Halorhodospira halophila: one gene and its partner. The main gene of each other region encodes a partner of the protein of the gene in region 2 in a complex. Links are inferred from orthologs where the notes say so. Each region holds a gene or a part of one and is shown on either strand. Other genes may lie near its edges.

What was found.
Region 1: the proteins of CCR79_RS03340 (region 2) and smc are in contact, whole or in part, in a crystal structure (PDB 3ZGX), measured with the Bacillus subtilis proteins. The link is inferred for Halorhodospira halophila from one-to-one orthologs.

The regions. Positions count from the first base shown.
Region 1 is NZ_NHSN01000025.1:160,277-171,728, forward strand. The notes cover bases 3,848-7,926. They hold smc (chromosome segregation protein SMC), read right to left. Parts: upstream 7,546-7,926; coding sequence 4,048-7,545; downstream 3,848-4,047. Other genes in these bases: CCR79_RS10125 (cell division protein ZipA C-terminal FtsZ-binding domain-containing protein), read right to left, coding at 3,848-4,034; queF (preQ(1) synthase), read left to right, coding at 7,617-7,926. Outside these bases: CCR79_RS10115 (efflux RND transporter periplasmic adaptor subunit), read right to left, coding at 1-598; NAD-dependent DNA ligase LigA, read right to left, coding at 697-2,829; more of CCR79_RS10125, read right to left, coding at 2,853-3,847; more of queF, read left to right, coding at 7,927-7,973; tRNA glutamyl-Q(34) synthetase GluQRS, read left to right, coding at 7,987-8,874; CCR79_RS10145 (TonB-dependent siderophore receptor), read right to left, coding at 8,857-10,929; CCR79_RS10150 (hypothetical protein), read left to right, coding at 11,094-11,285; CCR79_RS10155 (ATP-binding protein), read left to right, coding at 11,275-11,452. UniProt on the Bacillus subtilis protein: Required for chromosome condensation and partitioning.
Region 2 is NZ_NHSN01000010.1:3,123-13,495, forward strand. Bases 1-3,000 are described here. They hold CCR79_RS03340 (segregation and condensation protein A), read right to left. Parts: upstream 1,915-3,000; coding sequence 1,087-1,914; downstream 1-1,086. Other genes in these bases: rluB (23S rRNA pseudouridine(2605) synthase RluB), read right to left, coding at 1-477; scpB (SMC-Scp complex subunit ScpB), read right to left, coding at 467-1,090; CCR79_RS03345 (tryptophan--tRNA ligase), read right to left, coding at 1,911-3,000. In the rest of the region: more of CCR79_RS03345, read right to left, coding at 3,001-3,128; CCR79_RS03350 (L-threonylcarbamoyladenylate synthase), read right to left, coding at 3,171-3,797; CCR79_RS03355 (YciI family protein), read left to right, coding at 3,886-4,185; tryptophan-rich sensory protein TspO, read right to left, coding at 4,590-5,084; CCR79_RS03365 (thioredoxin family protein), read right to left, coding at 5,081-5,314; CCR79_RS03370 (permease), read right to left, coding at 5,365-6,363; CCR79_RS03375 (PP2C family protein-serine/threonine phosphatase), read left to right, coding at 6,509-7,234; ribosome biogenesis GTPase Der, read right to left, coding at 7,244-8,662; CCR79_RS03385 (hypothetical protein), read right to left, coding at 8,776-9,069; CCR79_RS03390 (TsoY family (seleno)protein), read right to left, coding at 9,307-10,373. UniProt on the Bacillus subtilis protein: Participates in chromosomal partition during cell division. May act via the formation of a condensin-like complex containing Smc and ScpB that pull DNA away from mid-cell into both cell halves.

The DNA of each region.
Region 1 (11,452 bases), on a different replicon or contig from region 2:
TCTCGGTGAACGAGCGGCGGATCTGCGCGGCGCTCAGCGCCGCCTGCTGCTGGGCGATCTGCGCGCGCGCCAGCTGCACGCGGCTGCGCTCGGCGGCCACCTGGGCTTCGGCCGCCTCCAGCTCGGCGGCGGATGCGATCTCGCGCTCCCTCAGCTCGCGGGTGCGGTTGAGGTCGCGCTCGGCGGAGGCCAGGGCCGCCTGGCTCTCGGCCAGCTGCGCGCGTGCTACCTCGAGGCCAGCCTCGGCTTCGGCCACCTCCTGCGCCACCTCCTGATCATCGAGCCGGGCGATCAGGTCGCCGGGCTCGAGGGTGTCACCGATGCGCACCTCCAGGCTGCGCAGCTCACCGGTGACCTTGGGGGCGAGCTCGTAGCGCACATTCGCCTCGAGGTTGCCGTCGAAGCGGCGCACATCCTTCAGGTCGCGACGCTCCACCGGCTCCACTTCGACGGCTACGGCGGCGCTCTCGCGCTCCCCGCCGGGGCCGGCGCCGGTACCCAGGTCGGCGCGGAACAGCGCCACGGCACCGATCACGATCAGGGCACTGGCGCCCCACAGGAGGAAGGTCTGGATGCGGCTACGGGCTCTGACGGGCATGGAGTCTCGATCGGTTCACCGGTTGGAGAGGTGCGGCAAAGTATACCAATCCCCTGGGCCGCTTCGGGGAAAACCGGCCCGGGCCCGCTGCGCAGTGGCTACGCCCTGCGCTCGCCGAGCAATTCCCTCAGGCCGGCTTCATCGAGGATTTCGACACCGAGTTCCCGGGCCTTGTTCAGCTTGCTGCCGGCATCCGCCCCCGCCACCAGGTAGTCGGTCCGGCTCGAGACGCTGCCGGTCACCCGACCGCCACACGCCTCGATGGCGGCCTTGGCCTCGTCCCGGGTCAGGCCCTCCAGGGTGCCGGTGAGCACCAGGGTGCAGCCGGCCAGGGGTGACGCGGCGACCTGCTCCGGCGGTTCCGGCTCAGGCCAGCGGACCCCGGCGGCGCAGAGGTGATCGACCACGTCGCGATTGTGGGGCTCGGCAAAGAAGCCGGCGATGGCCCGCGCCACCACCGGGCCGACATCCTCCACGGCCTCGAGCTCCTCGGCCGGGGCCGCCATCACCCGCAACAGCGCCTCGCTGGTGATCGCCGTCCCCGCTTCCACGCCGGCGGCCTCTCGCAGCCGGCCCAAATCGCCGCGGGGGATCGCGGCCGTCAGACCGTAGGCCGCTTCGGACAGGCGGCGCGCGGTCACCTCACCGACATGGGGAATCCCGAGGGCGTAGAGGAACCGCGCCAGCGTTGTACGCCGCGCCCGCTCGAGGGCGGCGAGGAGGTTATCGGCGGACTTGTCGCCCATACGCTCGAGCCCGGCCAACTGGGCGTGGCTCAGGCGAAACAGATCAGCCAGGTCGGCCACCAGCCCCTTGGCCACCAGCTGCTCGACGATCTTCTCGCCCAGCCCGTCGATGTCCAGGGCGCGGCGGGAGGCGAAGTGGAGGATGGCCCCCTCGCGCTGCGCGGGGCAGTAGAGGCCGCCCACACACCGGTGGGCCGCCTCGCCCTCGATGCGCTGCACCGCCGAGCCGCACTCCGGGCAGGTCTGCACGCGCTCCTCGAAGCGCCACGGCTCGGCCTGCCGCGGGCGCTTGTCGTGAATCACGGCGGTGATCTGCGGGATGACGTCGCCGGCACGGCGCACCATGACGGTATCGCCTTCGCGCACGTCCATGCGCGCCAGCTCGTCGGCGTTGTGCAGGCTGGCGCGGGCAACGGTGACACCGCCCACCTCCACCGGCTGCAGCCGGGCCAGGGGGGTGACCTTGCCGGTGCGTCCCACCGAGGGGACGATCCGCTCGACCACGGTGGTCGCCTCCCGGGCCGGGAGCTTGAAGGCCAGGGCCCAGCGGGGGGCGCGGGCGGTGAAGCCGAGCTGCTCGCGGGCGGCCAGGTCATCGACCTTGAACACGGCGCCGTCCACCTCGAAGGGCAGTGCATCCCGGTCCTCGATGAGCCGCTCGCGGTAGGCCTGGCACGCGGCCACGCCTTCCAGGCGCTCCAGCGGCGCGGTGGTGCGAAAGCCCCACTCGGCCAGGCGCTCGAGCACCTCCCAGTGGGTGGGCACCCCCAGCGCCAGCGGCTCGCCGACGCCGAAGGTGAACAGGGTCAGCGGTCGCTGCGCGGTGATCCGCGGGTCGAGCTGCCGCACCGACCCGGCGGCAGCGTTGCGCGGGTTGGCGAAGGGCCGCTCGCCCGCCTCGAGACGGGCCTGATTGAGCTGCTCGAAATCCTCCTTTCGGATCACCACCTCGCCGCGCACCTCAAGCCGCGCCGGATGGCCGCTGCCGCGCAGGCGCAGCGGCACGCTGCCGACGGTGCGCACGTTGTGGGTCACGTCCTCACCGCTCTGCCCATCGCCCCGGGTCCCGGCACGCACCAGCACACCGTCCTCGTAGGTCAGGCTCAGCGAGATGCCGTCGAGCTTCGGCTCACCGGTGTAGAGCACGCTGGCCACGCCGAGCCGGTCGCGGATGCGGCGGTCGAACTCGACCAGATCCTCGCCCTCGAAGGCGTTGTCCAGCGAGAGCATGGGGGTGTCATGGGCGACGGCGGCGAAGCCCTCCTGCACGGTCCCGCCCACCCGCCGGGTGGGCGAGTCGGCGGTGGCCAGATCGGGGTAGGCCGCCTCCAGGCGCTGCAGCTCGGCGAACAGGGCGTCGTACTCGGTATCCGAGATGCTCGGCCGGTCGAGGACGTAGTAGCGGTGATCGTGCTCGGCGATCTCGGCGCGCAGCTCGGCCACGCGTCGCTGCGCCTGCTCGCGGGACGGCGTCGATTCAGCCACGCTCGCTCCTTGTCGGGTGGGTCTTATTGGCGCTTATGCACGGCGATGTGCAGCCGCCGCCGGTGCTCGCGCAGCTGTTCGCGCATGTGCTCGGCGATCTGCTGCGTCATGGTGGAACGGGTGCTATCGAGCAACTCGCCACCGAGTTCCACGGATACCTGGTAGGCCGTGGCCAGCATCGCGTCGAGCACCTGCTCGCCATCCACTGGCAGGGGTAGCTGCATGAAGAACACCAGCCCCGGGGTCTCCAGGCCCGGCAGCGTCTCCTCCGGGTCCAGATACCCCGGCTCCACCATGCTCGCCGCACTGAACAGGGTCACTCGCCCCGTCTCACTCTGCCCGCGGCGGTGCCAGATGCGTTGCTCGCCCGGAACCATGCGCACCCGCCGCAGGGCCCGCTCGATCGCCGCCCCCCGGAAACGCTCGCCTTCCGGGGCGGCCACAAACGCCACCAGGATCTTCTCCGCTTCCTCGACATCGCCACTGCGGTAGGCGGCGATCTCCACCTGCGAGGCCGGCGAGAGCTTCAGCGGCGCCGGCTCCTCGACCCCGGCGGTGGCCGTCCCGCCGCCCCTCCCTGCCGGCGACGGCTCCGACTTCTCTGCCCCGCTCCCGGCGTCGCTTGCCCCGACCGGCTCCGCGTCGGCATGCCCCGCTGGCTGCGAACCGCTTCCGGCGGCGTCCGCCCCCGCCCCTACGGGTTCACCGGCCGCCGCCTGCGGCTGCTCCCCGGCTGGTGCCAGGCCGGCGCGTTCCGCCTCGGCGGCAGCGGAGCGGTGCGGCGTGCCGGTTCGCTCGTCCGGTTCGCCGGCGGCTGCCTCGGCGGACTGCCACCAGGGCCGATCGTCGCCCTGCTCGCCCGTCTGCGGCGTCGCACCCGACGCAGCGGGCCGTTCGCCCAGATCCAACCCCAGGTCGAGCTCCTCCGGGGCCAGCTCTTCCCGCTCGGCAAGGAGATCGTCGATGCCGCGCAGCTCATCGTCATCGATCACCGGGCGCTCTGACTGGCCGGGGCGCAAATCGCCGCCACCCCCTTCCTCGCCGGCGCCGGCGACGCCCCCGCGCCCCTGTGCGCTACCCGCCGCCGCGGCGGCCGGCTTCTGCTCGGCGTGCCGGCGGCGCCGATCCCGCCACCGGCCGAAGGCGTAGATCGCCAGCAACACCAGCACCCCTACGCCCAGGATCGTCCAACGCATCGCATCCATGGGTCTCTCTCCGTTATCCGGCCTCGGCGATATCGAGCGCCTCGTCCACGTCCACCGCAACCAGCCGCGAGACGCCGGGTTCGTTCATGGTGACCCCGAGCAAGTGGGAGGCCCGCTCCATGGTGGTCCGGTTGTGGGTGATCAGCACGAACTGGACCTTCTCGGACATCTCTTCGACCAGATCGCAGAAACGACCGACGTTGGCCTCATCCAGCGGGGCGTCCACCTCGTCGAGGAGACAGAACGGCGCCGGGTTGAGGTTGAAGATGGCAAAAACCAGCGCCACCGCACTCAGCGCCTTCTCGCCGCCGGAGAGCAGATGGATGCTCGATACCCGCTTGCCCGGCGGCTGCGCCATGACCACCACCCCGGTGGACAGCAGATCGTCGTCGGTCAGTTCCAGATAGGCGCGCCCGCCCCCGAACAACCGGGGGAAGAACCGCCCCAGCCCCTCGTTGACCTGATCGAAGGTCTCACGGAAACGCGCCCGGGTCTCCCGGTCGATGCGGCGAATCGCCGTCTCCAGGGTCTCCAGCGCCTCGTTGAGATCAGCGTGCTGCTCGTCCAGATAGCCGCGGCGCTCCTCCAGCTGCTGGCACTCGTCGATGGCCGCCAAGTTTACCGATCCCAAGCGCCGGATACGCTCGCTGACCTGCTCCAGGGCCTGCTCCCACGCGGCGACGGTGGCATCCGCGGCCAGGCGCTCGGCCACCTCGGCCTCCGATTCGCCGAGTTCTGCCAGGGCATCGGCCTCGTGGCTGCGGTGGACGCGCAGCTCGCCGGTCTCCAGGCGCAGCCCCTCCAGCCCCTCGCGCAACTGCTCGGCCCGCTGCTCGGCCTCGGCCCGCGCCTGCTCCTGCTCGCGCAGCTGATGATCCAGATGCTCAGCCTCGCTGCGCGCTTCGGTCAACTGCGCCTCCGCTTCGGACCGGCGCGCCAACAGGGTCTCGCGCTTTTCGGTCAATTCGGCAACCGGGTCTTCATCGTCGCCCAGAGCAGTCTCCAGCTCCGCCCGACGGCGGTCGTAGCGCTCACGCTGCTCCTCGGAGCGGCGCAGCTGCTCGCGCACGGACTCCAGAGCGGTGCGGGCACTCTCGAGCTTGCCGGCCAGATCGTAGCGCCGCTCACGGGCCTCGCGCAGCCGCTCGCCGGCGCGCTCGAGTTGCTCGCGCTGATCCTGCTGCTGCGCCTCGACCTCGGCGGCGCGCTCGGCGGCCGTGGCGGCAGCGGCGGCGGCCTCCTCGGCAGCGGCGGCGGCCTCCTCCTGCTCCTCGCTGGCCGCATCGCGCTGCTCGACCAGGCGGCTGCGCTCTCCGGACAGCTCCTCGCGCCGCTTCCGAGCCTGCTCGAGGGACTCGCGGCGGTGTTCCAGACGAGCCTGCAGGTCGGCGTGGCGCCGGTGCAGCGGACCAAGCTCGGCAGCCAGTTCATCGCGCCGGCGCTCGGCCTCGGCGGCCCCGCCGCGGGCGTCGGCCAGCCGGCCCTCGGCCTCCTGGACCCGCGCCTCGGCATTCTCCACCTCCTCGCGCAGAGCCTGGATCTCCTGCTCGCGCTCGAGCACACCGCTCTCGGCGTCCTCCTGCCCGGGCAGGCGCACCCAGTTGGCGCCCATCCACACCCCGTCGGGGGTGACCACCGTCTCGCCGGCGGCCAGCTCGGGGCGCAGGGCCTCGGCGGTGGCGGCGTCCGGGGCGCAGCGGATCCCGGCGAGGAGTTCGCGGGCCGCCTCGCTGCCGTGAACATGCGCCGCCAGGCGATCCTCGGCCGGTGCCGGCAGCAACTGGGCCTCGCCGACCAGGGTCAGCGGCCCGCCGTCCGGGGCCCCCTCGCTGGGCAGCGATTCCGGCTCGATGCAGACGGCCTGCAGGGCGTCACCGAGGATCGCCTCCACCGCCCGCTGCCAGTCGGCATCCACGCGCACGGTCTCGGCCAGACGCGGCGCCCGCGCCCAGCCCCGGCGTTCGAGCCAGGCGTGGCGATCGTCCCCGCGCCGGCCCAGGGCCGACTCCTGCAGGGTTTCCAGGGAGGTGAGCCGGGCCCGCGTGCCGGAGACGGCCTCACGCGCCGCCTCCAGCTCCCGGGCCGCCTCGTCCCGCTCGGCGGCGCGGGTCTCCAGCTCCTCGGCGGCGGCATCGCGGCGCTGCTGCAGGTCCTCAAGTTCGGCGGAGAGCTGTTCCTCCTCCGACTCCAACTCGCTGATGGCGCTCTCCAGCGCGTGCAGATCCACCGAGTCGCGCTCGTCGTCGAGGGCCTCGATGCGCTCGTCGAGCTCACGGACCCGGCGGGCGGCGGCGTCATGACGAGTCCGCTCCACCTCCTCGCGCCGCTGCGCCGAGGTCTGCTCGGCGCGGACGGCGTCGGCCTCGTCGCGCCAGGCATCCAGGCGCCCGCGAGCGTCCTCCTGAGCGGATTCCGCCACCTGCTCCTCTTCGCTGGCCGCCTCCAGGGCCGGCTCCAGCTCCTCGACCCGCTCCTCGAGGACCGCGCGCTTGTCCCGATCGGCGGTCACCGTGGCGTCCAGCTCCTCCAGCGCACGGCGGGCCTCGGCCAGCTCCTCCTCCCGCCGACGACGCAGGTCGCGGGCACTCTGGATGCGCTCGTCCACCGAGGCGATCTCGGCCCCGATCTCGTAGTAGCGGCCCTGGATGGTGTTCAGCGCCTCGTGGCGCTCCCGGGCCGACTCGCGCAGGGCCTCGATCTCACGCTCGGCGCGGCGCTGCTCGGCCACCGCCGACTCGCGCTGGTTCTCCTGCTCGCGGATGCTGGCGTCGCGCTCGGCGATGCGCTGATCCAGATCACGCAGCCGCAACAGCGAGAGTTCACCGCGTAGGCGCCGCTCCTCAGCCTTGTAGGAGCGGTAGCGCTCGGCGGTCTCGGCCTGGCGGCGCAGCTTCTCGAGTTGCTTGTGGACCTCGTCGCGGACATCCTCAAGCCGCTCCAGGTTCTCGCGGGTATCCCGGATGCGGCGCTCGGTCTCGCGACGGCGTTCCTTATAGACGGAGATGCCCGCAGCCTCCTCGAGGTAGACGCGCAGCTCCTCGGGGCGGGACTCGATCACCCGCGAGATCATGCCCTGCTCAATGATGGTGTAGCCCCGCGGCCGCAGGCCGGTGCCCATGAAGACATCCGAGATATCGCGCCGCCGACAGCGGGTGCCGTTGAGGGCGTATTGCGACTGCCCCTCGCGATTGACCTGGCGCTTGACGGAGATCTCGTTGTAGGCGGCGTACTGGCCGCCGATGGCCCCGTCGCTGTTGTCGAAAATGAGCTCGATGCTCGCCTTCCCCACCGGCGAGCGGGCGCTCGAGCCGCTGAAGATGACATCGCTCATGGACTCGCCGCGCAGGTGCTTGGCCGAGCTCTCGCCCATGACCCAGCGCACGGCGTCGATGATGTTCGACTTGCCGCAGCCGTTCGGCCCCACGACGCCGACCATGCGTCCGGGCAGGGGCACCGAAGTGGGGTCCACGAAGGACTTGAAGCCGGCGAGTTTGATCCGCTTGAGATGCATCGTAGAGACGACGGGCGCGTCCGGTTAGGATAACGGACCATTATCAAGCCTCACCGGACCCTTGGAAAGCCATGTCGACTGAACCCTCGAACGCCCTGGAGACCTTCGCAAACCCCAACCCGGAGCGGGATTACACCATCCGGATGGAGATCCCGGAGTTCACCTGCCTGTGCCCGAAGACCGGCCAGCCCGACTTCGCCACGCTCAACCTGGAATACACCCCGGACCGGCACTGCGTCGAACTCAAGTCGCTGAAGCTCTACATCTGGTCCTACCGCGAAGTAGGCGGGTTCCACGAGGCGCTGACCAACCAGATCCTCGCCGACCTGGTCGACGCCACGCAGCCGCGCCATATGAAGCTGACGGCGCACTTCAACGTGCGCGGCGGGATCTGGACCACGGTCGAGGTGGAGCACCACGGCCGCTGACCCCAGGGACGGCATGAGCGGGCCCGGCGCACCGTTCTCAACCCGCTTCGCCCCCTCGCCCACCGGGCCGCTGCACTTCGGCTCGCTGGTGGCGGCGCTGGGCAGCTGGATCGAGGCCCGCCACCACGGCGGGACGTGGCATGTGCGCATCGACGACCTCGACCCGCCGCGCGAGGAGCCCGGGGCCGCCGATGCCATCCTGCGGATCCTGGAGGCACACGGGCTGGGCTGGGACGGCGAGGTGGTCTACCAGAGCCGGCGCGGTGCGGCGTACCAGGCCGCGCTGGAGCGCCTGCGCGGCGCCGGCCTGGCCTACCCGTGCGCCTGCTCACGCCGCGAGACCCAGGCCGCCGCCCGCCGCCACGGGGCCATCGGGGCGGTCTACCCGGGCACCTGCCGCGACGGGCTGCCCGCCGGCCGCGAGGAACGCGCGGTGCGGGTGCGCACCGACGGGGCGCGGATCCGCTTTACCGATGGCGCCGCCGGCGGGATCACCACCGAGCTGGAGGCAGAGGTGGGCGATTTCGTCATCCGCCGCGCCGACGGCTTCTTCGCCTACCACCTCGCCTGCGCGGTGGACGATGCCGCCTTCGGTTACAGCCACGTCATCCGCGGTCAGGACCTGCTCGTCTGCACACCGCCACAGATCCACCTCCAGCGCCTGCTCGGGCTGCCCACCCCGATCTACCACCACCTGCCGCTGGCGTTCAACGAGCACGGCCAGAAGCTCTCCAAGCAGAACCGGGCGCCGCCGCTGAGCGAGGACCGGGCCGCGGCGAACCTGGTCGAGGCGCTGGGTCTGCTCGGCTATTCGGCCCCGGAGCGGCTGCGCCGAGCCGCCCCCGCGGAGGTGCTGGCCTGGACCCTGGCGGCGCGCGCCGGATCAGAACCGCTGGCTTAGCGCCACCCGCACCTCGCGGCGCTCGCCCTGCACCCGTGGGGCCGCCAGGTAGCGCTCGTCGGTGGCGTTGTTGACGCGCAGGTCGAGCCGGGCGCCCCGGGACCATTCGAGGGTGCCGCCGAGGCTGTGCACGGTGTAGGCGTCGGTGCGGTACTCGTTGGCATCATCCAGGTACCAGCCACCCACGTACTCGCCGCAATACCAGAGGCTGAGCGGCAGGGCGGTGTACGCGCCCAGATCGTGGCGCAGCTCCAGGCCCGCCAGGTGGCGGGGTACGCCCTCCAGGTGGTTGCCGCGCTGCTGCGGCTCTTCCTCATCGTAGCTGCGGCTGCGCTGGATGGTTACGTTGGGCACCACCTGCCAGGCTTCGGTCTGCAGCCGGTAGCGCACCTCGACCCCTTCCACCTCCACCTCGCCGACCGCGCGGAAGTAGTCCTCATCCGGATACGCCTCATCCTCCTGCGGCAGGTTCTCCTCGCGCAGGTGGTAGGCGGCCACGGCCAGTTGCTGGCGGTCGGTCGGCGCATGACGCCAGCCGAGTTCGGTGATCGCGCTCTCCCGCGAGGGGAGAAAATCGCCGTGACGATCCTCGCCCTCATTGGGGCGCAGGCCGGTCCCGGCGTGCACGTAGACGCGGCTTCGCGGGGTCACATCCAGCTCCGCCCCGGCCTGCCAAGTGACCCCACGGTCCTCGGCCACCACCGCCAGCTGGGGATCGTCCTCATCGCCCTCGCGCACCTCGTACTCGTTGTGGCGCACCCCGGCGGTGAAGGCCCAGCGCTCGCCAAGCTCGATGCGATTGGCCAGGTAGGCCCCGTACCGATCGACCTCCTCCGGGCCCTCCTGGCGCTCCAGGGCCAGGTTGCCGAGGCGGATCCCGGAGAAGTCGGGATCCCGGGGATCAACGCTGAACTGCTGCCACCAGTCGCCCTCGTCATCCCAATAACGCAGCTGGTCGCGCTGGAAGTCGATCTCCTGTCGGTGCGCATCCGCGCCGGCGACCGCCTGCCACCGTCCCCAGTGGGTGCGCCGCTCGAAATCGACCTGCAGCCGAAGATCCTCCTGGGTGTATTGATCATCGACTCTGGCCGCGTAGCCGGCCACCGGCTCCGGCGCCGGCAACAGGCCAAAGGAGTAGAACCCCAGGATCAACTCCTCCCGGTCCACCTCGGAGTACGCGGCGCTGAGCGAGACGCCCAGGCCCTCGGTGAGCTGGTGGTCCCAGTAGAGCGCACTGCGCTGATAGCGCCGGTCGCTCTCCTGCTCCGGGCTGTGCAGCGGGGTATCGTAGACCGGGCCGTCCTCCAGCCAGACGGTGCCCATGTCGTAGGGCCGACGATTGCGCTGGAATTCGTGCTCGAGGCGCAGCTCGCCGTCGGCGTGGTAGCGCCAGGCGAGGCCACCGAGTACATGGAGCCGCTCGGTCGGCTGCGCGGCGGGACGGCGCTCGCCATCCTGGCCGGCCAGTGTCAGGCGGTAGGCGAGGTCGTCGCCGATCGGCCCGGTGCTGTCAGCCACCACGCGCCGGTGGTCCGGATGGCCCACCTCCACGCCCACCTCATGGGCCGGCGTGTGTTCCGGTCGCTTGCCGTGGTAACGGATGGCGCCACCGGGTGAGCCGACCCCCTGGAGGATCGCATCGGGGCCGGGGACGATCTCGACACGCTCAATCGTGTAGGGGTCGCGGACGAAGAGCCGATCGATATCCGTCAGACCGTTCCACTGCGGGGTAGTGACGGTGAAGCCGCGCAGGGTCCAGGCGGTGCCCAGGCCGCCTTCCTCGCGCCCGGCATGCCCTCCGGGCACCCCGCCGGCCAGCCCTTCCAGGCGATCGGGGCGGCGGGTCGCGAGGGTGGACTCATCCAACTCCGTGCGGCTGAAGCCGGCCCGGTCCGTCGCACGGGCGCCCTCGCCCCCAGGGATGTCGCTGCCCACAGCGGGCTCGGAGAGGACGGTGACAGGTGGCAGGGCGCCTTCCGCAGCAACGGCCCACCCCGCGGCCAGGGGGCCGCCGAACACCAGTGCACCCAGGCTTATGGACGGTAGCGCGCGCATCAACATCCCTTTGGTGCGGACGACTGGGGGCGAGGATACGGGACCCCGGGGCGTCGGAACAAACTGACGGCGGCTTCGGAAACTGGCCACGCTGCGGCCGCCGTGCTACTTTCCGTAACATAACGAGAGCGCCCCGAACCGGCGCCGCCTGGAGGAGATTCCTGTTGCGCAATGGACCCGGACCCGCTGCCGGAAGCGTGGCGCTGTTCCTGCTGGTGCTCTTCCTGCTGGCCACGCCGTTCACCGACTGGTGGATGCAGGCCCAGCCGCCCTGGTACGTGCCATACCTGGGCTGGGCAGTGGTCATCGCCTTGGGCGGCTGGCTGATCGAACGGGGGAGCGGGCGTGACCTTTGACCTGCTGACCCTGTTCCTGGTGGGGGTCGCCTACCTGGGGCTGCTGTTCGTCATCGCCTTCGCGGTAGACCGACGCTGGTTCCCGCGGGCGGTGGTCCGTCACCCGGTCTTCTACGTCCTCGCCCTGGGTGTCTACGCCACCACGTGGAGCTACTACGGCTCGGTGG
Region 2 (10,373 bases):
GTGGACCATCTCCTCGGTCACCTCGCCGTGGATCCGGCAGGCGTACTCCCGCTCAACCCCCGTGGAGGGATGCATCAGGGCGTTGGCGAGTTCGCCATCGTTGGTGAACAGCAACAGCCCCTGGCTGTTGATATCCAGCCGCCCGACGGCGATCCACCGCCCGGGCGTGCGCGGCAGCCGCTCGAAGACTGTTGATCGGCCCTCGGGGTCGGAGCGGGTGGTCACTTCGCCCTCGGGCTTGTTATAGAGCAGCACCCGCCGCGGCGGCTCGCGATGGACCCGCTGCACCGTCTGCCCGTCCAGCTCCACGTGGTCACGGGGCTGCGCGCGATCGCCCAGCTTCGCCACGCGTCCCTCGATGCGCACGCGCCCGGCCTGGATGGCCGCCTCCATCTCGCGGCGCGAGCCCAGCCCGGCGCGCGCCAGTACCTTCTGCAGTTTCTCGCCCGCAGGCTGATTCCCACCGTCACTCGTCACGGGTCGCCCCCTGTTCGTCGTCGCTGGTTGCCGGATCGCCCTCGGCCTCGTCGGGCAGGCGCAGATCCAGCTCCAGATGCGCCTGATCCGGATCCTGCAGCGTGGCCAGATCCGGCAGCTGATCCAGCCCGCGCAGGTTGAAGTGCTCAAGAAACCCGCGGGTGGTGGCGTACATCGCCGGGCGCCCCGGCACGTCGCGCCGGCCCACCACGCGGATCCAGCCACGCTCCTCGAGCGTGCGGATGATCGAAGTACTGACGCTGACCCCGCGCACCTGCTCGATCTCCCCGCGGGTGATCGGCTGCCGGTAGGCAATCAGGGCCAGCGTCTCGAGGACGGCCCGCGAATAGCGTGCCGGCTTCTCCTCCCAGAGCCGCGAGACCCACGGGGCCATGTCGGCACCGACCTGGATGCGGTAGCCGCCGGCCACCTCGCGGATCTCGATCCCGCGCCCCTGGTAGTCCGCCGACAGCTCGGCCACGGCCCGGCGGATGTCGTCGCGGCTCGGCGCCCGGTCGGCATCGAACAGGCCCTGGATGCGTTCGAAGGTCAGCGCCTCGCCGGCGGCCAGCAGCGCCGCCTCGATGATGTGCTTGAGTGGTGGCATATTCATCGTGCGCGGATGTAGATCGGGGCAAAGGCGTCGGCCTGGACCAGCTCCACCATGGACTCGCGCACCAGCTCGAGCAGCGCCAGGAAGGTCACCACGACCCCGGTCCGCCCCTCCTCCACCCGGAACAGCTCCTGGAAGGGCGTGTAACGCTCCTCGCTGAGCCCGCTCAGGGTCTCGCTCATCCGCTCGCGGATGCTGATCGTCTCGCGCTCGACGTGGTGGCTCTCATTCAGCTGCGCCCGGCGCATGACCTCTGAAAGGGCCAGCAGCAGCTCGCGCAGGCTGACTTCCGGTGCCTGCGCCCGGGGCCGACACTCCGGTGCGTCGGCGGCGGCCGGGAAGATATCCCGCCCCACGCGGGGGAGTTCGTCGATCTGCTCGGCCACCTTCTTGAAACGCTCGTACTCCTGCAGCCGGCGGATCAGTTCGGCCCGCGGATCGTGGTCCTCGTCCTCCTCGTCGTCGGCCGCCGCGGGCCGCGGCAGCAGCATGCGCGACTTGATCTCGGCGAGCATGGCGGCCATCACCAGGTACTCGGCGGCCAGCTCCAGACGCATCTCGCGCATGAGCTCGACGTACTCCATGTACTGCCGGGTGATCTCGGCGATGGGGATGTCGAGGATGTCGAGATTCTGCCGCCGGATCAGGTAGAGCAGCAGATCCAGCGGCCCCTCGAACGCCTCGAGGAAGACCTCGAGCGCGTCCGGGGGGATGTAGAGATCGTCCGGCAGCCGTCGCAGCGCCTCGTCACCGACGCGGGCCACCGGCTCACCGCCGCCCGCCGGCTCGTCAGCGGACGCCTGCCCGGCGGCGGTCTCCGTCACCGGTACTCCAGGCCCATGGCGCTGCGCACCTCGCCAAGGGTCTCGCGGGCCTCCTCGCGGGCCTGCTCACAGCCGTCAACGATGATCGAGCGCACATGCTCCGGATCTTCCTCGTACTGTCGGGCCCGCTCGCGGATCGGCGACAGCTCGGCCTCAACGGCGTCGATGATGCAGCGCTTGCACTCCAGGCAACCGATCCCGGCGGTGGTGCACCCCTCTTGGACCCACGCGCGGGTCGACTCGTCGGAGTAGACCTGATGGAAGTCCCACACCGGGCACTTCTGCGGATCGCCGGGGTCGTTACGACGCACCCGCGCCGGGTCCGTCGGCATGGTGCGCAGCTTGCGGACGACGTCGTCGGTGGGCTCGCGCAGGCCGATGGTGTTGTCGTAGGACTTGGACATCTTGCGGCCATCGAGGCCGGGCATCTTCGCGGTCGGCGTCAACAGCACCTCGGGCTCGGGCAACAGTTCCCGGGTGGTGCCGTCGAGATAGCCGAAGAGCCGCTCGCGGTCGGCGACGGTGATGTTCGGCTGCCCCTCCAGCAGGGCGTGCGCCACCTCCAGGGCCTCGCGGTCACCCTCCTGCTGATAGCGACGGCGCAGGTCGTGGTAGAGGCGCGCATTCTTCTTGCCCATCTTGCGCGCCGCCTCCTGGGCCTTCTGCTCGAAATCCGGCTCGACGCCGTAGAGGTGGTTGAAGCGGCGGGCCACCTCGCGGGTAAGTTCCAGGTGGGCCACCTGGTCCTCGCCCACCGGCACCTCGGTGGCCTTGTAGATGAGCACGTCCGCCGACTGCAGCAGCGGATACCCGAGGAAGCCGTAGGTGGACAGGTCCCGGTCGCTCAGCTGCTCCTGCTGGTCGCGGAACGTGGGCACCCGCTCGAGCCAGCCGAGGGGGGTCATCATCGACAGCAGCAGGTGGAGCTCAGCGTGCTCGGGCACCCGGGACTGGATAAACAGCCGCGCCAGCTTGGGGTTGACGCCGCAGGCCAGCCAATCGATCACCATGTCCCAGACATTGTCCCCGACCACCCAGGGGCTCTCGTAGTGGGTGGTCAGGGCGTGCCAGTCGGCCACGAAGAAGAAACACTCGTACTCGTTCTGCAGGCGCACCCAGTTCTTGAGCACGCCGTGGTAATGGCCCAGGTGCAGCCGTCCTGTCGGGCGCATGCCCGACAGGACGCGGCTGGGTCGTTGGTTGATGTTAGCCAAGCAACGGCTCCTTATGGTTGTTCGCGATCCGTCTCCATGCGCTCAGGCACTCTGGAAGACGCGGGTATCGCCGACCCCTTCGCGGATGACCTCGGCAGCCTCACCGGTGAGATCGATCACGGTGCTCGCCCCGCCCCCGGTGGGCCCGCCAGCAACGACGGCGTCGATCAGCTTGCCGATGCGCTCACGGATCGCCTCGGGATCGTCGAGGGGCATGTCGTCACCGGGCAGCTGCAGCGTCACGCTCATCAGCGGCTCGCCGAGAGTGTTGAGCAGTGCGCGGCTGGCCGGGTGGTCGGGTACGCGGATACCAATGGTCTTGCGCTTGGGGTGCTGCAGCCGCCGGGGCACTTCGGACGTAGCCCGCAGGATAAAGGTGTACGGCCCCGGTGTGTGGGACTTGAGCAGGCGGTAGGCGTAGTTTTCCATCTTGGCGTAGGTGCCGATATCCTTGAGATCCTTGCACGCCATGGTGAAGTTATGGCTGTTGTCCAGACGCCGGATCTCGCGGATGCGGTCGAGGGCGGCCTTGTCGCCGAGGCGACAGCCGAGGGCGTAGCTCGAATCCGTCGGGTAGGCGATGACACCCCCATCGGCAAGAGTCTGCACGGCCTGGTTGATCAGGCGCTGCTGGGGCGTCTCCGGATGGACTTCAAAGTACTGCGCCATGACTTCCTCTCCCGTGGACACGCCCCGGCCATCCCGGGGCACGGCTTCATTGTACCGGACCCCTTTCGGAGCGATAAGGTAACGACCCATGTATTACGCGATCATGAGCAGGGACGTGGAGAACAGTCTGCCGCTGCGCCAGTCAGCGCGGGCGGAACACCTGGCACGGCTGGAGCAGCTGCGCGACGAGGGGCGGCTGTTGCTCGCCGGGCCGTATCCGGCCGTGGACACGGAGACCCCCGGTGAGGCCGGTTTCACGGGCAGCCTGGTGGTCGCCGAGTTCGAGTCACTAGAGGCGGCGCAGGCGTGGGCGGATGCCGACCCCTACGTGGCGGCGGGCGTCTACGCGCAGGTGGACGTCCGGCCCTTCAAGCCAGTGCTACCGTAATCGGGTGCGATCGCCATGGCCCGCCCTCGCCGGTGGTACCAGGTCGGGCCGGCGCCGGACGAACGCGCCCCGCCTATCGGCGGGGTTCCCTGTGCTGCTCACCCCGGCGGGGCCGCTCGCTAAACTCGCGGCGCTGGCGCGCCGCTCAGACAGAACCTCGCTGATCAGCGCGAACCGGCAAAGCTTCGCGCTGATCCCCCGCCGGGGCTGCGCTGCTCGGCGCGCTCAACGGCGCCGGCCCGACCTGGTACCACCGGCGAGGGCGCGAACCGTCTCGGCAGAAGGACTGCGCTGCTCGGCACGCTCAACGGCACCCCAGCGGCCCGACCCCCCCCCGGCCAGGGGCGCAGGCGGTCTCGGCAGACCGCCGCCGGGGCCCCGGTAAAAGGGCCCCGGCGAGCGGCTTAGGCGCCGCCCTGCTCCGTCGTGCCGGCCGAGGGGGCATCGCCGTTGCGTCGCCAGATGTCGTAGTTGAGGGCGCCCGCAAAGCTGACCCAGGCCAGATAGGGGATGAACAGCAGCCCGGCCAGCCAGTCCGCGGCCAGGAACGCCGCCGTGGTCAGCAGCACCGAGACCCACAGCGCCCCAAGCACCACCAAGCCGCCGAAGAGCTGCTGCAGACCGAAGAAAACCGGCGTCCACAGCGTGTTCAGAGCGATCTGCAGCGCCCACAGGGCCAGACCGAGGGCCAGGACCTCGGAGCCGGACAGGGCCACCCGCCAGGCGGCCACGGCAATGGCCAGGTAGAGCACCGTCCACGCCACCGGGAACAGCCAGTTCGGCGGCGTCCAGGTGGGCTTGTCCAGCTCCTCATACCAACGCCCGGGACCGAACATGGCCCCGGTGGCGGCCGCCGCCATGCAGGCGCCGAGAAACGCGACAAAAATCAAAAGACTCACTGCAGCCACTCCTTGATCTGCTCGGGTTCAGGAACCGACCCGCTGTGGACCAGCCGCTCGTCCACCACCACGGCCGGTGTCGACATGACGCCGTACTGGATCAGGGCCTCCGGCCCCGTCTCCTTGTGTACCTCTGCGGCCACACCCAGATCAGCAGCCATCTGCTCGATCCGCTCGGCGGTGTTGTTGCACTTGGCGCAGCCACTGCCCAGCACCTTAATGATGGTCATGGGATCCGTTCCTCCTATGCATCGTTCATGGTAACGGCCTGCCGCCGTCCTCACACCCCGGCAAATAGTAGCGGCTCCACGGCATTGAGCAGCCACCCCGCCAGGGTGAAGGCGAACAGCAGCAGGACGAAGAAGATCGCCAGCAACCGCCACTGCATCACCTGCTTGAGCAGCACGAACTCCGGAAAGCTCGCAGCGACGGTGCTCATGCAGAAAGCCAGGGTGGTGCCGATGGGCAGCCCCTGGATAATCAGGCTCTCCATCACCGGCACCACACCCGTGATGTTGGTGTACAGCGGAATGGCGACCAGCACCGCCGCAGGCACCTGCCACCAGTGACCGGCACCCAGGTGCTCCTCGATCCAGCCCTCGGGGACGAAGCCGTAAAGCGCCGCCCCGAGGCCGACACCGATCAGGACCCACTTCCAGACCCGCGCGAAGATCTCCCCCACCTCGCGCCGGGCAAAGTCGTGGCGCTGGCGCAGGGTCAGCCGCGTCGCACCGGCAGCGCCGTCAGCCGGCGCACTGCCCTCGGCATAGGCCTTGGCCAGGAACGGTTGCAGGTAGCGCTCCGCGCGAATGGCGTCGAGAAACGCCCCGCCGAGCATGCCGATCAGAAAACCGACGGCGATGTAGATCAGGGTCAGCTCCCAGCCCAGCAGCCCCCAGAGCAACACCACGGCCACTTCGTTGATCATCGGCGAGGTGATCAGGAAGGCCATGGTCACCCCGATAGGGATCCGCGCCGTGGTGAAGCCGATGAACACCGGCACGCTCGAGCAGGAGCAGAACGGGGTCACGGCTCCGAACGTCGAGCCCAGGAAGTAGCCGAGGACGCGATTGCGCCCGGCCAGGAAGGCGCGGACCCGCTCGACGTTCAGCGACGCCCGGGCCAGAGCAATGACGTAGATCAGCACCGCCAGCAGGGCGAAGATCTTCGCCGTGCTCTCAACGAAGAAGTGCGCGGCATCGCCGAACGGCTTGCCGGCCTCGATGCCCAGCAGGTCGTGGACGATCAAGGTGGCGAGATGAGCGAAGAGTTCAAGCATGATGGACGGCTGTCAGTTCGGGATCGGCAGCCATTGTCATATACGCCTAAACATATATCAAACACGGCACAGGTTCCCGCAGCACGCTCTGCGGGCTAGGATGGCCTCAAACCTTTGGCAACCCTGCAACAGGAGGCGTGGAACCATGGAGATCGCCGGCGAGACCCACCGCGGCCACCAGCGACCTCGCAACGAGGACCGTATCGACTGGGACGAGGGCGCCGGCGTCGCGGTGCTCGCCGACGGCATGGGCGGGCTGCCCTACGGGGCCGAGGCGGCGCGGCTGGCGGTGGAGGCGGTGATCCGCATCGCCCGCACCCACCACGGCAGTGACCACACCTGGCTGGAGTCCGGCGGGGAGCCGGCGGATCTGGTCCAGCTGGCCAACCGCGCCGTGCTCTCCTATACCGAGCGCGACCGCCGCTACGAGGGCATGGGCACCACCCTCGCCCTGCTCTGCGCGGCCCCCGACGAAGTGGCCCTGGCCCATGTGGGCGACTCCCGCATCTACCGCTTCCGGGACGGCCGCCTGGAGCGGCTCACCCGGGACCACACGCCGGTCCAGCGCGCGGTCGAGACGGGGGCGATGACCGAGGCCGAGGGGCGCCGCTCGCCGGAACGCAACGTCCTCGAGCGCGCGCTCGGCGCGGTGACTTGGGCCGAGCCCGACGTCACCCGCCTGCCGCGCGACCCCGGGGATCTGTTCCTGCTCTGTTCCGACGGCCTGACCGAGCCTCTGGAGGACGCGGCGATCGGTGCCATCCTGGCCGAGGAGGACCGCTCGCTGTCCCAGCGCGCCGGGGACCTGATCGAAGCCGCCCTCGATGCCGGCGGGCCGGACAACGTCTCGGTGGTGCTGGTCCGCACCTGAACCGCCCGGCTAGCGCCGGCGCTTGCGCTTCTTCTCGCGCTTCTTGGCGTGGTGGATGACCCGCTGGCGCCGGCGGCGCTGACGCTCGGTGAGCTGGTTGGGCTTGTCGGCGAAGGGGTTCTCGCTGGCCCGGCACTCGATGCGCACCGGCGTGCCGTACAGGTCGAAGGCGTCGCGGAAGAAGTTCTCCAGGTACCGCATGTAGGCCCGCGGCAGCCGCTGCACCTGGTTGCCGTGGACGACGATCACCGGCGGGTTATGCCCGCCCTGGTGGGCGTAACGCAGCTTGATCCGCCGCCCGCGGGAGAGCGGCGGCTGGTGGTTGGCGAGCGCCTCCTGCAGGGCCTCGTTGAGTTCCGGGGTGGCCAGATCCCGGTGGGCGGCCGCATGGGCCCGGTCCACCGACTCCAGCAGCAGCCCCACGCCACTGCCGTGCAGGGCCGAGACGAAGTGGTGGCGTGCAAAACCGAGGAAACCGAAACGCAGATCGAGATCCCGGCGCACCTTGCGGCGCTGATCGGGATCGAGACCGTCCCACTTGTTGATAACCAGCACCAGGGCCCGTCCGGCCTGCAGGACATGCCCGGCCAGGTGGGCGTCCTGCTCGGTGATCCCCTCTTGGGCATCGGTCACCAGCACCACCACCGAGGCCCGCTCGATGGCCTCCAGCGTCTTGACCACGCTGAACTTCTCGACGGTCTCCTGGACCCGCGCCCGGCGCCGCACGCCGGCGGTATCGATCAGGGTGTAGTGCTGCCCGTCGCGCTCGAACGGCACGGCGATGCTGTCGCGGGTAGTGCCCGGCTCGTCGTAGACCACCACCCGCTCCTCGCCGAGGAGCCGATTGACCAGGGTGGACTTGCCCACGTTGGGCCGGCCGATCAGCGCCACCGGGATGCCGTGCCCGGCGGCGACCTCCCCCTCCTCCGGCTCGGCGGGCGGGAGCGCAGCGAACACGGCGTCGAGCAGCTCGCCGACACCGCGCCCGCGCGTGGCGGCGATGCTGTGAACCGGCTGCAGGCCGAGGCCGTGAAAATCGGCGGCGGCCACCCCGGCCTCGAGGCCGTCGGTCTTGTTCACCGCCAGGAACACCGGCACCTGCGCCCGCCGCAGCTCGGCGGCGATCTCTTCATCCCCGACGGTGCTACCGGCCCGCCCGTCGACCAGGAAGACCACGGCGTCGGCTCCGGCGATGGCGGTGCGGGCCTGTTCGTGCATGCAGCCGCCCACTCCCTCGAGCTCCTCGCCCATCCCACCGGTATCGACCACCACGGCGTGACTGCCGCGATGGCGCACGACGCCGTACTGCCGGTCCCGGGTCAGGCCGGGGTGGTCGGCCACGAGGGCGTCCCGGCTGCCGGTGAGCCGGTTGAACAGGGTCGATTTGCCGACGTTCGGCCGCCCGACCAGGGCGATTACCGCAGACATTGGGCGTTCCCCGCATTGGCTGGGACAGGATGACCGCGCTGGAAAGGCGGTCCGAGGGCGGGGATTATAACGGACGGGGCAACGGCCCGTGAGCCGCTGCCCCCCTGGGAAGGTCAAACCATGGCGTCGATCTCGCCACCGGCGTCCAGATCGTCGACGCCACCGGAGGCGTCGTAGCTGGCTGCCCCACCATCGTCCTCAAAGGACTCGGTGCTGGTGCCAACGTCCTCGCCGCCGGCGATCGAGGAGATGTCCACCGTGTCGGCCCCGCCAGCGGCTTCACCACCGAACTCGGAGCCGCCAGCGCCCTCCATCTCCTCACCCTCGAAGGGGTCGTCACCACCGGCGCCCTGGGACGGCGGCGGCATGCTCGGCGCCCCTCCGCCAACTGCTCCTACTGCAGACATCACTACCTCCTGCGTTTCGTATCACTCGGGCCGGGCTCTCTACCCGCCTATCCGGCACTCCATTGCCGGTTGCGGCCATCCGGTTCCGGCGCCCGCTCCGCGCCATCCGCCCTCAAGGGGCTTGTGGCACGGAGCGTTTCCGGATATGCGTGGGACCTGCAACCCACGTGCCGGGTTCCAGATCCCACTTCTGCCTACACCCCCGTTGTCGTCGGCTGCCAGGCCAACTTGAGGGCCTCAGGAGGACGAACTGGTGGTGGAGGGGCTCAATCTTTGCCCCGCCCAGGCATCCACCCGGAAGTGCTTGCGATTGAGCTGGAAGACCAGCCAGATCGTGGCCGCCTGGACCACCAGGGCGATGGCCGTCAGCGCCCAGTAGGCGACCCCGTAGGCCTCGATGACACCGTGGTGGGCCAGGCCCAGGTTGGTGAAGAAGTGGATCATCACCGCCAGCGCCACGCCGGGGCAAACCAGGGTGTAGGAGCCGGCGGAACGCTCAGGGCCGACTACGAAGCGGCCGAAGTAGTTGAAGCGGCGCAGCACCACCCAACCGAGCAGCAGCAGCGCGACCTGCGCAGCCAGGAAGTAGGTGAGCAGACCCAGGGTCTGGATACCACCGGCCTCGGCGCCGAAGTGGGCCTCGATGCCCGCCGTCTGGCGCACCAGGGTGATGCCGATGATCGTCAGCACGGGAACGCCGATCCACAGGCTCGGCGCGCTGACCGGATTGGCGTTCTGCTCCATCATCGCGCGCACGCCGAGGACCAGCATGACGGCGCCAGTGATCACCGCGGCGATCAGGAAGAAGCTCGACAGCGCCAGACTGAACGCCGCTGTCGCCGGCACGCTGCTCATCCCCGCCGGCGCGGCGAGCCCCACGCCGACCATCGACAGCGCGAAGGCAGGCAGGGCCTGGGCCAGGCTGTTGTCGGCGGCGCAGTCGCAGTCGCTCTCGGTGAGCACCCGGCCCCAGAAGTCGCCGAGCTGGCGCAGAGCCCAGCCGCCGACGATCAGGAAGGCGACCATGGCCGCGGGGAAGAGCCACTCCACGATGGCCGACAGCCCCGGGACGAAGACCATGCCGAGCACGAAGCCGACATTGATGGTCATCGCCACGGTCAGCGGCGCGGCCAGCAGCTGCACCTCGGTGCGGTTGCCGCGCATGTTCTTGCGGTAGGCGTCGGTCTGCAGGAACCGCCGATGCTCGCGGATGTTCCAGAACAGCAGACGAAAATGGATGAAGGCCATGGCCAGGATGCCGGCCCAGGCCAGTACGATGGCCGTTTGCAGGCCGGCGTGACCGC